Regions from separate parts of the Paenibacillus sp. FSL R7-0204 genome, predicted to be linked through region 3. Evidence: riboswitches for the same ligand, from Rfam matches in the RefSeq annotation. Region 3 holds a riboswitch; each other region holds the start of a gene.
The links. A riboswitch is a leader RNA that binds a small molecule or an ion and turns the genes downstream of it on or off. The one in region 3 is predicted to bind cyclic di-AMP.
Positions count from the first base shown of each region.

Region 1: another riboswitch for cyclic di-AMP. It lies ahead of MKX42_RS16420 (APC family permease); the one in region 3 lies ahead of MKX42_RS00500 (C40 family peptidase).
Region 2: another riboswitch for cyclic di-AMP. It lies ahead of MKX42_RS31620 (hypothetical protein); the one in region 3 lies ahead of MKX42_RS00500 (C40 family peptidase).

Region 1 covers NZ_JBBOCA010000001.1:3,689,514-3,694,606, forward strand. Annotated here, with positions in the region: gene MKX42_RS16405 (sensor histidine kinase) at 1-1,173, shown strand, start outside; gene MKX42_RS16410 (DsbA family protein) at 1,267-2,025, shown strand; gene MKX42_RS16415 (disulfide oxidoreductase) at 2,022-2,456, shown strand; cyclic di-AMP (ydaO/yuaA leader) riboswitch at 2,683-2,842, shown strand; gene MKX42_RS16420 (APC family permease) at 2,972-4,789, shown strand; gene MKX42_RS16425 (ABC transporter ATP-binding protein) at 4,976-5,093, shown strand, end outside.
Region 2 covers NZ_JBBOCA010000001.1:7,294,822-7,299,914, forward strand. Annotated here, with positions in the region: gene MKX42_RS31600 (SDR family NAD(P)-dependent oxidoreductase) at 1-388, opposite strand, end outside; gene ytxJ (bacillithiol system redox-active protein YtxJ) at 617-943, shown strand; gene MKX42_RS31610 (glutaredoxin family protein) at 940-1,182, shown strand; gene MKX42_RS31615 (hypothetical protein) at 1,289-1,537, shown strand; cyclic di-AMP (ydaO/yuaA leader) riboswitch at 1,744-1,913, shown strand; gene MKX42_RS31620 (hypothetical protein) at 2,048-2,500, shown strand; gene MKX42_RS31625 (hypothetical protein) at 3,048-3,245, opposite strand; gene MKX42_RS31630 (hypothetical protein) at 3,369-4,061, opposite strand; gene MKX42_RS31635 (zinc-dependent metalloprotease family protein) at 4,081-4,752, opposite strand; gene MKX42_RS31640 (family 43 glycosylhydrolase) at 4,960-5,093, opposite strand, start outside.
Region 3 covers NZ_JBBOCA010000001.1:97,134-102,226, reverse strand. Annotated here, with positions in the region: gene MKX42_RS00520 (hypothetical protein) at 168-461, shown strand; gene MKX42_RS00515 (4a-hydroxytetrahydrobiopterin dehydratase) at 670-945, shown strand; gene MKX42_RS00510 (c-type cytochrome) at 1,077-1,433, opposite strand; gene MKX42_RS00505 (GNAT family N-acetyltransferase) at 1,561-2,046, opposite strand; gene MKX42_RS00500 (C40 family peptidase) at 2,292-2,783, opposite strand; cyclic di-AMP (ydaO/yuaA leader) riboswitch at 2,788-2,930, opposite strand; gene MKX42_RS00495 (C40 family peptidase) at 3,318-3,746, opposite strand; cyclic di-AMP (ydaO/yuaA leader) riboswitch at 3,804-3,942, opposite strand; gene MKX42_RS00490 (hypothetical protein) at 4,156-4,989, opposite strand; gene MKX42_RS00485 (M1 family aminopeptidase) at 4,999-5,093, opposite strand, start outside.

The DNA of each region.
Region 1 (5,093 bases), 3.6 Mb from region 3:
GCGGCCTTCAATGAGCAGCGCTATACTGCGCTGTTCGAGCATAACCCTGATATGGTGATCTGCATTGATCCTGCTCGCAAGAAGATTATCAGTGCTAATCCTGCTCTGCGGGACATTACCGGATATAGTAGCGAAGAACTGGGGAATTATAAGGCGATACTGTACAGCGAACGGGATGAAGCGGCTGTACGGGATGCCATAACGCGTGCTTCACGGGGGCAGTCCTCCAAGCTGGAGCTGAAGGTCCGGAGCAAAGGCGGGGAGCAGCTGATCTGTAGTGTCACCGTCTTTCCTTTGCTGCATCATACGGAGCAGTGGGTCTATATCGTGGCCGAGGATGTGACTGCCCTGATGAAGTATCAGTATGAGCTGCTGGAGGCGAGGGATGCTGCGGAGAGTGCTGTGACGATGAAAAGCGAGTTCCTGGCCACGATGAGCCATGAGATCCGCACACCGCTGAACGGCATTATCGGCGTCAACCAGCTGCTGGCCGAGGAGATCAGCAATCCTGAGCATCTGGAGCTCCTGCGGCTTCAGAGTACAAGCAGCCACGCTCTGCTGCATGTGATGAGCGATATTCTCGATATCTCCAGGCTAGAGGCGGATGGCCTCTTGCTGAACAAAGATACTTTCGGGCTGAAGGCTTTGCTCCAAGGTTGTATGGATCTGTTCACGGTGAGCACACAAGACAAGCCGTTATCTCTGGAGCTTGTAATCGAAGAGGGGCTTCCCGACAAGTTCACCGGGGATGCTGCGCGTGTCCGCCAGATTCTGATCAATCTGATCGGCAATGCGGTGAAATTCACGCCATCCGGTACGGTAACGGTGAAGGTGGAGTCCTATGGCGTCAGGGAGACCGCTCAGGCGCTGCAATTCATGGTGCGCGACACCGGCATTGGTATCTCCCCGGATAAGCTTCAGCTGCTCTTCCAGTCCTTCTCCCAGGTGGACGGGTCGCATACCCGCAAATACCCCGGCACGGGTCTGGGTCTTGCGATCTGCAAGAAGCTGGTAGACCTGATGCAAGGGGAGATCTGGGCAGAACCGGCAGAGGGTGGCGGCACACAATTCTTCTTCAGGATTAAGCTGCAGTCGCAGGAGCATTCCCCGGAGATATTCTTCGGCAAGGATACCGGGGAAGGGGAGCCAGCAGACGAGAACGAAGCCGTATAAGACAGCGATTGCCAACAAGAGAGTTAACATTATATAATTTGAAAGTAACTATTCTTTTATCACGACAGTCCTGAGGACGGAAAGGAACTCTCTTTGAGCAAAACAAAAAAGAACAATGTCATGGCTCCCCAGATGAGCAAGCAGGAGAAGCGCAGGGCAGAGCAGGAACAGCAGAAGCAGAAAACGAGAATTCTGATCGTGAGTACGGTAGCTATTGTCGTTATTATTTTTGTAGGCTTATTCATGCTGGCTTCGAAGGACTCTTCGCCTGCCGGTACAGACAGTAAGCCGGTTGCCTTCAATTACAGCGAAATGATGCGGCTTGGCAAGGAGGATGCTCCGGTCAAAATTGTGGAATTCGGCGATTTCAAATGCCCGGCTTGCGCCCAGTTCACCGGTGTGATCAAACCGCAGATCGTTCAAGGTTATGTGGACCAAAATAAAGCAGCCTTCTATTTCGTGAATCTGGCCTTCCTCGGCACGGATTCCAGAACGGCCTCCCTGGCAGCGTTATCGGTGTATCATCAGAACCAGGAAGCGTTCTGGAAGTATTTCGATGCGATCTATGCCAATCAGGGAAATGAAGATAAGGAGTGGGCTACACCTGACTTCATGGTGAGTCTTGCCAAGCAGCTGGAGCTGCCGGTGGATTATGACCTGATGCGCAAGGATATTGATGACCGTACCTATGAGAAGGAGCTGGACCGGGATATTAAGCTGGGCACCGATACAGGCGTAACGAATACGCCATCCCTGTTCGTGAACGGCATCAAGGTGAAAGAGCCGTTCAATATGGAGGCGATTGACGCCCAGATTCAGGCAGCAGCAGCGGGAACAGGGGCCGCCCAATGACCGCCTTCTCTGCCTTCTGCCGGCGTAATTGTCTGTACTTGGCCTGGTTCGTCTGTGTGGTAGCTGTAGCGGGCAGCCTGTATCTCAGTGAGGTCCTGCATTACGAGCCCTGCAAGCTGTGCTGGTTCCAGCGGATCTTCATGTACCCGCAGCTGTTCCTGCTGGGGATCGCCACCTACCGGGCGGACAAGCGGATCATTCCTTATGTGCTTCCTCTTAGTCTGATCGGCGGCTGTATCTCTATTTATCATTATGCAGAGCAGAAAATTCCGGCGCTCAGCAAGGTGCTTCCCTGCACCATCGGCGTACCGTGCAACAAGGATTATCTGAATTGGTTCGGATTTGTAACGGTCCCTCTGCTTGCACTTATAGCCTTTGCCTTAATCTCCATTCTGCTCTGGACAGGACGCAAAGAGGAGCCAGCGGAGTAAGAAGCTGAGGGGCAGAAGGAAGAGAAGAGAATGCCCTTAATTTTAGTGAAAAATAATATACAAAAACCCTGTAAAATCACGTGTTAAAGGGATAATGAAAGAGAATGAAAGATCAAGACATACCGGATGATGAATTTGGTTGTTTTGAGTGCTTTTCATTCTTTTTTCATTTGTTTCCACGCTTTACGGAAGTCGCATTGTAGCTTAATATTAGTCCTTGTGAGAAGTTGAATATGCGCTGAATTTTCCGGAAGGAAAAACGGGGGAACCACACTTTGGCCAAGGCCAAAAGGGGTGAATCGGAGCAGGCCGCAAGGGCTGTAACCGTAGGGCTACCACAGTCCGAATCCGCCAGCTAACCTCGTAAGCCAGCAGTGGGATAATGACCATGCACTCGAAGGCATGCGGATCATTTCCGTATGCTTATTTTGGTGCCTGCATTTATGAAATCCACTTATGAAAACAGCGCAGGGAAAGCCCGTTTCAACTTAACCAAGAGAGGAACTGTTACTACAATGGTAAGCAAGGTTAAACGACTATTGATCGGGCGTCCGATGAAGTCGAACGAACTCGATCATGAAAAGTTATCCAAGGTGAAAGCACTGGCTGTCCTGTCTTCTGATGCACTCTCGTCTGTAGCCTACGGAACAGAACAAATTCTGATTGTACTGGTGGCCGCCGGATTCACCGCTATCTGGTACTCCTTGCCAATCGCATTAGCCGTACTGGGCTTGCTGGCCATTCTGATCCTGTCCTACCGGCAGACGATATTCGCTTATCCGCAGGGCGGAGGTGCTTATATTGTAGCCAAAACCAATCTTGGGGTGCATACGGGGCTTCTGGCCGGCGGCTCGCTGCTGGTGGATTACATTCTGACGGTGGCGGTAAGCGCCTCGGCGGGGACAGATGCGATCACTTCAGCTTTTCCAAATCTGCATAATCATAGTGTCCTCATAGCGGTATCTGTTATCGTACTCTTAACGATTGTTAATCTGCGCGGGGTGACCGAATCGGCTTCGTTCATCGCCATCCCTGTCTATCTGTTCGTTGTTTCCATCTTCGTGCTCATCATCTCGGGGGTCTTCAAATATATGACCGGCGGCGCCCATGCCCACGTTCCTGAGATTGGCTCGGCGGTATCGAACGTGAGTATGTTCCTGCTGCTGAAGGCCTTCAGCTCCGGCTGTTCGGCTCTGACCGGGGTTGAGGCAGTCTCCAATGCCATTCCTAACTTCAAAGCACCGGCGGAGAAAAATGCAGCTAAAACGCTGATGCTCATGGGCCTCATTCTCGGGGTGATGTTCACGGGCATTACGCTGCTCGCTTACTGGTACGGCATCATGCCCGATGAGAAGGCTACCGTGGTCTCACAGATTACCGAATCTACCTTCGGGCGCGGCGGACTGTACTTCTTCATCCAGGGGATTACTGCGGTTATCCTGTTTCTGGCAGCCAACACGGCGTACTCAGCCTTCCCGCTGCTGGCGTTCATGTTCGCCAAAGACAAATATCTGCCCCATGCCTTCATGGTGCGCGGCGACCGGCTGGGCTTCTCCAACGGTATTATTTTCCTCGGCGTGATGTCGGCAGTGCTGGTAGCGGCATTTCACGGGAATACAGAAGGACTCATCCCATTATATGCAGTAGGGGTATTCATTCCGTTCACGCTGTCGCAGCTAGGCATGATGGTCCAATGGTACAGAACGAAGCCGCAAGGCTGGCAGAGCAAGTTCGCCGTGAATACGGTCGGGATGCTCACCACGTTAACGATCACCATGATCTTCATCATCACCAAATTCTCCAGCGTGTGGATGGCCTTCATTTTCCTGCCGGTCGTCATTATCGTGTTCCACCGGATTCACCGTCATTATATGAATATTGCCGATCAGCTGCGGATTTGTCCGGCAACCGATAAGCCTTGTATCAAAGGAAGCACCGTAGTCGTTCCGGTCGCCGGTGTGACCCGCGCTGTACTGCATTCGATCAGCTATGCGAAGTCATTGACGGATAATGTGGTCGCTGTATATGTAGGTTTCGATGAAGAAGAGATTCACAAGATGGAGCAGAAGTGGGAGGAGTGGAACCCCGGCGTACGCCTGATCGTCCTGCGTTCCCGCTACCGCAGCATTATCCGCCCGCTGGTGAAGTTCATCGATACAGTAGAGTGGAAGACCTCTTCAACGGATCATATTACCGTCCTGATTCCGCAATTCGTGACCAAGCACTGGTGGCAGGCGGTGCTGCATAATCAGACCAGCTTGTTCATCCGTTCATATCTGATGAATCAGAAGGACATTGTCATCGCCACGGTTCCTTTCCATCTGCATAAATAATATAGAAGATTATAGGAAGACGGCTGTTTCTGCTTCATGCGGAGGCGGCCGTTTTTACGTTTTAGTTGACAGAGATAATGAGAATCAATATCATCAATCTATAAGCAATAAATGAGCTTGTCTGTTTTATAGCTAAATTATAATAGAGGAGCCTTGCTCCATTACATTTATACGAGGAGTGTTATCATGTCGGAACGTTTAAATACAGAGCAGCTGAGCATCGGATATGCGGAGACTATGATTGTGAAGGGGCTGAACCTGTCGCTTCCGACAGGGAAGATTACGGCGCTTGTCGGGGCGAACG
Region 2 (5,093 bases), 7.2 Mb from region 3:
GCAGCAGTAAGCCCATCAATGCATTGCTCACCCTCAGCGCACCCAGCGTGTTCACGTTATAAATCTCCGCCATCGCTTCATCATCCATATCCACGAGCACCGTTGCATCATCCGACCGGTGGATAATCCCCGCATTATTGATAATCATATCAAGGTGCCCTGTACTCCCGGCAATACTCCGTGCGGCCTCCTTTACGCTCCCTGCATTGCCGATATCAAGAGGGACCAGCCGCAGGCTATCCGGATATTGCGCTTTCAAAGCTTCAAGTAGCGCAGGGTCCGGCAAATACTGTCCGGCAAACACCATGTACTTACTCTCCAAAAGAGATCGAACGAGGCACAATCCCAGTCCACGGTCAGCACCGGTAACACAAGCAACCCTTTTCATTAGCTCCCCCCTCATATCTGCATGATTATGCACCGAGCCTAGGTTCATCCCTCTCACATTAGCATGGCCTCGCGCCGTTAACAACATCCTGCAAGGGAGGGGCAAGCTAAGCTTAACTTTACTTTTGCTTTAATTTTGAACTATGTTACAATCAAGATTAATAGTTGTTAACAACACAATTGTTGACAACAGGTTTCATTAACTTTTACCCGGGAAGGTGATCCTAAGGTGTCTATTCAACAAATCCACACTAAAGAAGAATTACAGCAATATATCGGGCAGCCTGGCAAAAAACTGCTCTTCAAGCACAGCACCACCTGCCCGATCAGCGCCAAGGCCAATGAAGAATTCCAGGCCTATGCACAGCATTCAGATACTCCTGCAGCCGTGGTCCATGTAATCGAAGACCGTCCTGTCTCCAATCAGATTGCTGAGGATTTCGGAATCAAGCATGAATCCCCGCAAATCTTCCTGCTGGAGGACAGCGAAGTCCGCTGGAACACCTCACACTGGAAGATTACCCAAAAAGCGATAAAGGAAGCAGTGGAACAATGAGCGCGAACGTAATTGTCTACTCGACCTCCGGCTGCAGCGAATGCAATCAGGTCAAGCAGTTGCTGGAGAGCAAAGGAATTCCCTTCGAGGTCCGGGATGTGATGACAAGCTCCGTCTATCAAGAGGAAGTAGAGAAGCTGGGCTTCATGGGCATTCCTGTCACCGTATCCGGGGACCGGGCAGTCAAGGGCTTCAATCTTCCTGAGCTCCAGGAGCTTATGGATGCTGCTGTTCTGTAATATACACAAAGGTGCTGTCCTCTCAAGAGGAGCAGCACCTTTTTTTGCGGTTCATTGATGTGAAATTTGTATATTTATATATATCTGGAACAGGAGGACTGATCAATTGAAGTGGCTACAGGATGAGCATGCCGCCAAATGGCGTGAAGAAGGGCAGCGTTATGTAAGCGACGTCAATCAATTAGCTGTCAATTCGGATGAGACGCTGCTGGCTGTAGGGACTTATGGAGGGATGCTGCACTTCCTTGACCTTCATGCCACCAACCGCAGCGACTATGAGATTACAACTGGAACCGTTCGTGAGGTGAAGCGGATGATTGCCTGGAAGAATCAGAAGGTTCCGCTTTGGTGGTGATCTCTGCCAAAAATAAAAAACAGCGCTTGAGCGAGATAAATGGCAGATAAACTGCTACATATATGAGTTTTGGCTTCCCTATGCACTGCCATTCAGCCATTTGCTGAAAAAAAGACGAATAGCACTCTTTTCCATTTTTACAAACCCCCTCCGAAAAGAGTATGATTCGTGTTGAAAGCAAATGAACGCATTCATGAAAATGAGCATATGCATGCACGCTGAATTTCCGTCATGTGGAAAACGGGGGAACCATCCGGCCGTCAGGCCGACTTGGGGTGAATCCGAAGGAGAATGCCACGCGCAGGTCTCCGGCAGGTAGGGCGACTCTCACCGTCCGAATCCGACAGCTAACCTCGTAAGCGCCAAGAGAGAGCCCTGATCCGCCATGCTTTTGTGCCAGGCGTCTTACGCCTGTTACCCAAAACCGCAGGCAGAGGTCCTCCTCTGCCTGCGGTTTTTTGCGCGCTGGAATGAACTGCACAGTATAGATTCAGGAAGGAACGTGACCACATGCCTGACCCCTTATCGCCCAAGGCAGCTGCTGCTGCCGGATTCAACCACTACACCCGGCAATATAGCAGTCCCGTCTATGCGCTTAGCTGTCTGCTGCTGGAAAAAGGCGCCCGCGCCGAGCAAGCAACCACCGCCACCTTCGTGGCACTCCATCCACTATGGCTCAAGAGCAGCCTCTCAGGGGACGGCGCTGCTGCGGCTGCCTACAAAGAGTGCATCCGCCAATGTGCCGTGCTCGCGCGGAACCGTAGCCGATCCGCTTCTGCGCTTAACTGGGACGATCACGTTGCCAGTGCCTTATGGTACGGCATCCAGCTCCCCCTGCCCGACATCAGCCGGATCCTGGAGTGCAGCATCCCCGAGCTGAAGGCCCGGCTAAGAGGAATACGCGAGCAGATGGCAGCCGCACATTCTGCCTTGCCTGCGGTCCACCGCCCTTCGGCGGGATGAGGTGGGTGATTAGCATGGGCTATGGGAATGTGTGCGCCGGAACGAGTTGGATGTAGCGGAGTTATGATACGGGTATGGCAGAAGGAGTCTGATGTGGCGGAATTAGGATACCGGTGCGGCAGAAGGAGATAGCGGGCGGGCTGCGGACTACAAATCCGCTATTTCGGCAAATGAGACTATTCTGAAGGCCATGCGGACTGAGAGGCGCTTAATTAACCCATTCCGCCTCATTTTCTGCTCCACCCAGCCCGTTAAGGTCCTCTCAGTCCGCAACGGGGAGATAATCGGTCTTTTTCACAAAATAAGGGCCTCTGAGTCCGCCTACAATACAAAATACCCCTCAATGGGGCTCTAGCTTCGATATTCATTCAGGTACTTTTGCGGGGACCCCAAAACATATAAATTCTATCAAATAAAGCCGCAGCATCCGCCGCGACTTAGTCCTTGACTCTCAGTACCAGCACCCATGCAGTGCTTGGCTCATCTTACATAGCTCGATCATCCCATGCACTGATCCTGTCTCCGCCTGCCGTTCACTACATAGAACTCAGCTCTTGCCCTTGCCACCCTTGCCGCCCTTGGCAAACCGCCAAAAAGCCATACAGCAGCCGAGCAGTCCGGCTCCCAGCAGAAGGGTCTGTAACGCCCCCAGCCAAGTCGACTGATCCGAGGGGATCAGGCTGCTGACAATAATGAGCAGGATAGAAGCCGCGACCAGCACGGGGGTTTGTCTACTTTTCTTCACAACCATTCACCACTCCTAAAGACTAATACTACTAAGGTACACCATCTCCGGCGTTTTCACCAGTTCAGGGTCCGGGTAAGCAAGACTCTAGGGAATGATCGTCACATGATTTAAAGGATACCTTTAATTGCTTTTTAAAGCCTTAATCTCACTAATAAGATTATCCAGTTTATAGCCGTTAGTATCCTGGGAGAAGCCTCTCATTTCTTCACTTTGACCCTCAAACGCAGATAGAACATAATCGTCCTCAACCACATAATACGTACCATATCGCGTAAACGAGTAGCTTCCCTCCTGCTCTTTACCTACACCCTTTTTCACGGCTACGACAATTTTCATACCTGGTTTGAGTTCGGGTTCAATTCCCTTAAACTCAGAGTTGTAAATCAGGTTAATGGTGCTGCCAACCTCCTCGCCTGTGACGACTTCATCTACCTTCACTTGAAAAGAAGTGAACTCCGGCCGATACGGCTGCTCTCCGGCTGCTTCTAATTTCTCAGCCAAATTGCCCTCCGGAGTACCTGGCTCCGTAATTAGATCCACGCTGAAATCCGGCATTTGCTGAATGACCTCCGCTATAATAACCGAATCCGTATAATCCAGCACCTGCTTAAATGTCAAATCCTGTAGATCGACATTTTGGGGTGATCCAGTGGATACAGGATATGTTTTACGAAGCTCTTTTATTTTCTCCGGAGAAAGGCTTGTGGCGGAAGACATATCTGATGTTGAGGAAGTAACACTTGAACAGCCTGTGATCAGCCCCAGTACGATAAATGCCATGACCGCAGGGGTCATTAATTTTTTTATATTCATCTCAATCCTCCTTATAAATTTAATATTTATTAGTCAAGTCATTAATATCGTGTGCTCTAGGAGTATAATATCCTTCATAACTTCCACCAGTTCGCATAATGGACTCAGCATTAGTGGGGTAATAATATTCGTTAGGATGACCAAGCCCCAGCGCATGGCCAATTTCATGGGTAATTGTAGCGATTTTATGATTATTCTTATCGGAGCTACTATACATCGATGTATAGGGTGTCATAAAAATCTGTGCGTACCGGACCTTCCTTGAAGAGTTTTGTACATTTGAAGAGTTAATAATATATCCATCAGTTGACTTGGAGTCAGTTATTCCAAGTATACCTGTACCGATAACACCGAAGCGTTGGTCCCAATAAGCCTTAGTAGCTGAAGCTATATCAAGAGTAGAGGCTCCAAAACTAGCTTGACTCGTTGTAACTTTTTTTGAATATGTTGACCATAAAAAGGAAGCAGTGGAATATGCGCTGGTATACTCAGTGCTCAAGTTATCTCCATTAATTTTTAAATTTGCCTTACCATTACTTAAATTATCCCATTTAATCGGGTAAGCAGTCGCATTAGTGGGTGAACCTGTGTAGTATATTTCATGTGCGCTTGCTGTAGAATGAAGAATAGGGACAGTGGAAGTCAAAAATGCTATAAGTGATAATGTTAACGCTTTCTTTTTACTATGCATGTAAAATTTTCACCTCTCCTTAAAAGTTATTATATCTAAATATGTTTATATTTTACATATAAATCCTCCTTTTTTCATTACTTATTTGTTATTTTTTTTCATATTCCAATTCAATATAAATCAAAAGACCATCCTTTAAAGGATGGTCTTTTCCTACTACAAGTTTCAGACGAATCTTTTAGCATGATAAGCTTCTGCTTTGTCCAATTAGTAATTCTTCACGCCATAGTAGTCAAAATCAGCGAAGGAGTCATGCTGGTGAGCATCAACGGAACCGATGAAATTGAACAAGCCTGTAAATCCGCCAATCTCTCCCGGCTCCCCGTTCACGCCTTCATCCG
Region 3 (5,093 bases):
ACTAACCGCGTAATTCGTCCTTGAACCGCGGGAGAACACTCTGTTCGTAACCAAATCACGTATATTCTTCTTTATCGACATCATTCCCTTTTTTGTGAAGTGATTTTTTCGGCTATAATAGATAAGGTAGGTTATTATTCATCAGCAAAGAAAACGGAGTGATTGATGTGGGAGTTAAGCATGGCAGAGATTACGGTGAAATTCTGGTTGAACTGACAGGAGCCGTTGGACGGATTGCAGACGGGTACATTTTTTTTGAAATGGAGCCTGAAGAGTGGACGAATCTGCCGGAGGAATCGAGGCAGGAGGTCTGGGAGGCGCTTGCGGAAGACCTGTTCTACGCCTTGGGCAATGAGCCGGTCATTCAGGTGGGCAGCGGAGTTGTAATGTACGATAAAGAAACACACCGCATTAATATTCTGCTGGGCGATGAGGATCTGGCTTCGGTCGTTCTTGTATAAAGCAGGGAAAAATGCGGCAGCAGGTTTGTCCCGGGCATCCGGCCATGTTAAAATTGGAAGTGGAGTACTAATTGCCGGGATGTCAGAATACATTTAATCAAAAATCTTTGGCCTGGCACATCCCTTGACTTTCAGAAGCTGAGGGATGTTTTATTTGAAGGAAAGAGCAGGCTTAAAGAACCGTTAACTTAGCAAGGGAGGAAACGAATTGCAATTAACTGAGGAACAACTGCAGGAGCAGATCGGCAAGCTTGAGGGCTGGAAGCTGGAGAGGGATAGGCTGGTGCGCAAATATATGTTCAGTGAATATATGAAGGGAATTGCTTTTGTAGATGAGGTAGCGACAATCTCGGAGGCTTTTGACCATCACCCGCATATCACCATTGATTACAAAACGGTTGTTCTGCGGCTGGCTGCAGATGTGGAGAAGCTTAATCTCCGCCAGGCGCATGAATTTAATGAGGCATTCGAGAAGACCCGCTAGAGGACAAGGCCCCTATGGAGACAACAGGAATATCTGTTCAATAAAAATGCCCGTGCAAGGATCATTCGTTATCCTCGTCACGGGCATTATACATTTAGAATGAAGAGCATGGTGTGAGTACAGGTTGCGGATTATTTCTTCTCTGCCAGCCATAGGGCTACATTCGCAATCTCTTCAGGGGCCAGCCTGTCTTTGAAGGAAGGCATCTGTCCGCGGCCCTTGGTGACTATGCTGTAGATCTGAGCTGCGTCATGCGAAGCGCCTTCCTGCTGCAGGCTGGGTCCCGCCCCGCCCTGAAGCTGGTCACCGTGGCAGGAGATACAATTGGCCTTCACTGTGGCTTCTGCGGCCGCAGCGTCCAGTACAACTTCCGGCATGGTCGGCTTGTTCTGTTCGGCTACCTCGGATTTACCTGGTAAGGTAAACATTAAGATTACTGCAAAGGCACAGGCGGCAAAAAACAAACCGCTCATGATCCATTTCTGCATCTGCATCCGTCCCTCCATGTAAGCTGCTGACTCCATTATAGCGGATGGTGAAGCGTTATCATAGTATGTGTGTCAAAAAAATGAACACAAATGATCCATTTTTTTGAAAAACAATCTGTTTCCGGTGCTATTCCTCATAGACCATGCAATAAAAAGGCTTGTTGCCGGTCGGGGTGCGGCGTTCATAGGTATCCGTTATAGTGAACCCGCATTTCTGGTAAGCGCGGATGGCGCGCTGGTTCCAGGTCAGCACCTCCAGGTCGATCTCACGCTCCGGGTAACGCGACCGTGCTGCCTGCACAATAGCCTTCATGAACAGATGCCCCATTCCATGGCCGCACAGCTCAGGCCGCATTCCGACTCCAAGCCGGACTACCCCCTCCATCGGAAAGAGCTGGGCGAAGCCGCACAGATCCCCCTCTCCATTCACAACCGATACATATTGCCTACTTCGCAGCTGCGGGTCTCCGAACTCCACGCCCAGCGCCTGCATCTGCTCCCAGGACATCCAGCCGTAAATATTATACGGCGGCTTGTAGCTCCACTCACAGATCTCAGCGGCATGCTGCGGCTCCATAGGCACCACATAAAAGGTTAGCGGGGAGCTAATCATTAGGGGAGGCCTCCTTTCAGGGGACATAAATTCATTTCTTCTATTAATTATATACAAAAACAGCCAGTTTCGACGCAAATTCCTTGCGGAAATGCAGAAACTTGACAAACGTCAATAATTATTTTCCAAATGTGCAGAATCGGTGTTTTACAAATATAGAGACGGGTAAGTAATTTTATAGACAAAAAAAGCCCTTCTCCAAGATTTCGGCAAAAATCTCGGAAAAGAGCGTAGGTTACAAAGAATTATTGTACATCATCGTTGTCTTGGGAATCCGAAGCAACAGTCTTGTAGGCATCTGTACTCATGATTCGTTTGGCGCCAACGTAGCGGTTGACGTAATAGCTGTCACTCAGCGAACTGATGGTTACACCACGCGAGGAAGAGGCATGGGCGAATTCGCCGTCACCAACATAAATACCGACATGGGATACGCCCTTACCGCTTGTATTGAAGAATACAAGATCGCCCGGTCTCATCTCGTCACGGGATACAGCAGAGCCCATCTGATACTGGGAGCCGGATTGATGTGGCAGGTTAATGCCGACTTTATCAAAAACATACATTGTAAATCCGGAGCAATCAAACCCGTTAGTAGATGTACCGCCGGACACGTATTTGGTTCCGATGGCTTTGTCGATCACTTTATCCATTTTGGAATCCGCGAAAGCGCTTCCTGCTCCGATGGTGAAGATAATGGACAAGCTTAGTACTGCGGCTGCTAGCTTCTTCTTCAAAAGTAAATACCCCTTCCAATGCCTACGAGGTTAGCTTAAGGGTTCGGTTGAAGGTCCCCTATGACCCCTCTTAGAATAGGAGGTCAATTCACCCAAAGTGGTTCCCCCGTTTCCCTAATTCATTAGGGAACTCGGCACGACTGTTGATTAGGATTAGCGGTTCATTCAATACATGACAAAACCTTTGTTAAAAGCGATTCAATAATTACAAAAATGTTACTAAAAGCTCACTGCGATAATTGTAACAAAGACTAAGGCGCTTGGCAATCACTTATAACATATTAATGCATCTTTTTTGCTGTTTTTTAGAGTTATAGTCCTTTCGAAAGACTCATATCTATGCGCAGGGATTATTTTATATGATTTTTTCTTTGTTTTTGCAAGAAAATGCTGTTTCAAGGCTGCAGATTCGGGTAAAAGGTAGAATAAGGAAAAGGAAAAACCCGGAAATGATTACGGCAATAATCATCCCGGGCTCGTATAAGTTACATTTAGTTGTTAGAGGCTGAAATATTCGGGGTATGCTTCAAGGGGTCAATCGTAAGCGACAGCTTGGTAGGCTGTTGTGCTCATTACTCGTTTGGCGCCAACGTAGCGGTTGGCCCAGTAGGACTGGCTCATCGAACTGATGGTAACACCACGTGAACTCGAGGACTGTGCGAACTTCCCGTTTCCAACATAAATACCGACATGGGACACTCCGTTACCCAGGGTATTGAAGAACACGAGATCACCGGAACGCAGATTGCTCTTGGATACACTTGTTCCAACTTTGAACTGTGCTTTGGAGGTACGGGGCAAGGTAAGCCCGACATTCTTGAACACATACTTGGTAAATCCGGAACAGTCGAAGCCGCTGGTGGTTGTGCCCCCGGTTTTATACGACGTTCCAATAGTTTTTGAAATCACAGTATCCATCTTGGAATCCGCGAAGGCACTGCCCGCTCCGAGTGTGAATACCATCACAAGACCCAGCGCTGCTGCGGTGCATTTTTTCTTGAAATTCTGACTAATCAAAAGATGTACTCCTTCCAGGGCCTGCGAGGTTAGCTTAAGGATTCGGTAGAAGGTTCCCCTATGACCCCTCTAAAGCGAGATCAATTCACCCAAAATATGGTTCCCCCACTTCCCGGTGCAGGGAATTCGGCGTTTTATGCACCAGAACAGTTACTTATCGGCATTGATTAAATTGCAATAGTTACGGAAGATTTTGCTTGAAAGATTACAAGTTTGTTACTACTAGTACAGCCATCATTGTATCAGAGGATTTATCCTTTTGCAAATGCTTTTGTCCTCCGGTTCAAGCAAAAAAGAGTCCTGCTCCCGGATAGAGGGGCTGTGACTCTCTTTAGTATGCCGCTTCAGCAGCTTATTATTGTGGAAATGATTTATTGGACCAAAGGTGGTACTGGGCAGCGATTCCCCACATATCGAACAGCGTGGAGGGCAGCGGAGCTGCCTGGCGGAGCATAAGGGCCGGCAATCCGGGATAGAACAGAGCAGAGGCGCTGCAGAGCAGAATTACGGCCAGGCTTCCCGCCCCCAGAATGATGGATATACCTATGGAAGGCATCAGCACCTTCAGGCAGATCAGCAGCGAAGAGAACATGCCGGTACCTGCGGTATAGCCGAACTGCATATAGAGAAGAAGCTTGCGCACAAGGAAGAGATAGAGCAGCCAGCCCAGAACATAAGGCACCAGCTTGAGCAGGAGCTGAACATCGAGAACGCCGCTGAGCAGATGACGGTACATACGCGGAAGCAGCCAATAGAGCGGCAGGAGGGTTAGCGCCCATTCGATGAGGCTGAACACCAGCACCGGCAGCCCATATTTTCTCATTCCGGGAAAAAAGAACAGTCCCCGCGCTCCGTCGCGCTCCTGGTGAAGCTCGTGCAGCAGCCCTGCGCGGATAAAGGGAGTCACCAGCAGCCTTAGCACTGTCAGCGCCAGCAGCATCCACAGCCAGTGCTGAACGGCAGGGTCGGTGCGCAGCGCGGTCTGCCCTTCGATATAATACAGCAGCCTGCCTATTCCGCTGCCGCCGGCATTCGCATCCGGGTAGCGGAGCAGGACAGGGACAACCGCGCTTTTAATGAATTTGTACAGGAAATATCCCCAGAACAGCCGGTAGATAAATAGCAGAATCAGTATATAGAACTGCTCTTTCATGCTGATCCAACCGCGGGCAATTGAACTTTTCACCATTCCTTCACCTCACCAGACAAGAGTTCCGAGCAGGGTTTCAAGCAGAGTTGAAGCACTAAGCGTCCAGCGGGAGAGTGTACGCGGCTCAAGCTCCGCCATTCTGA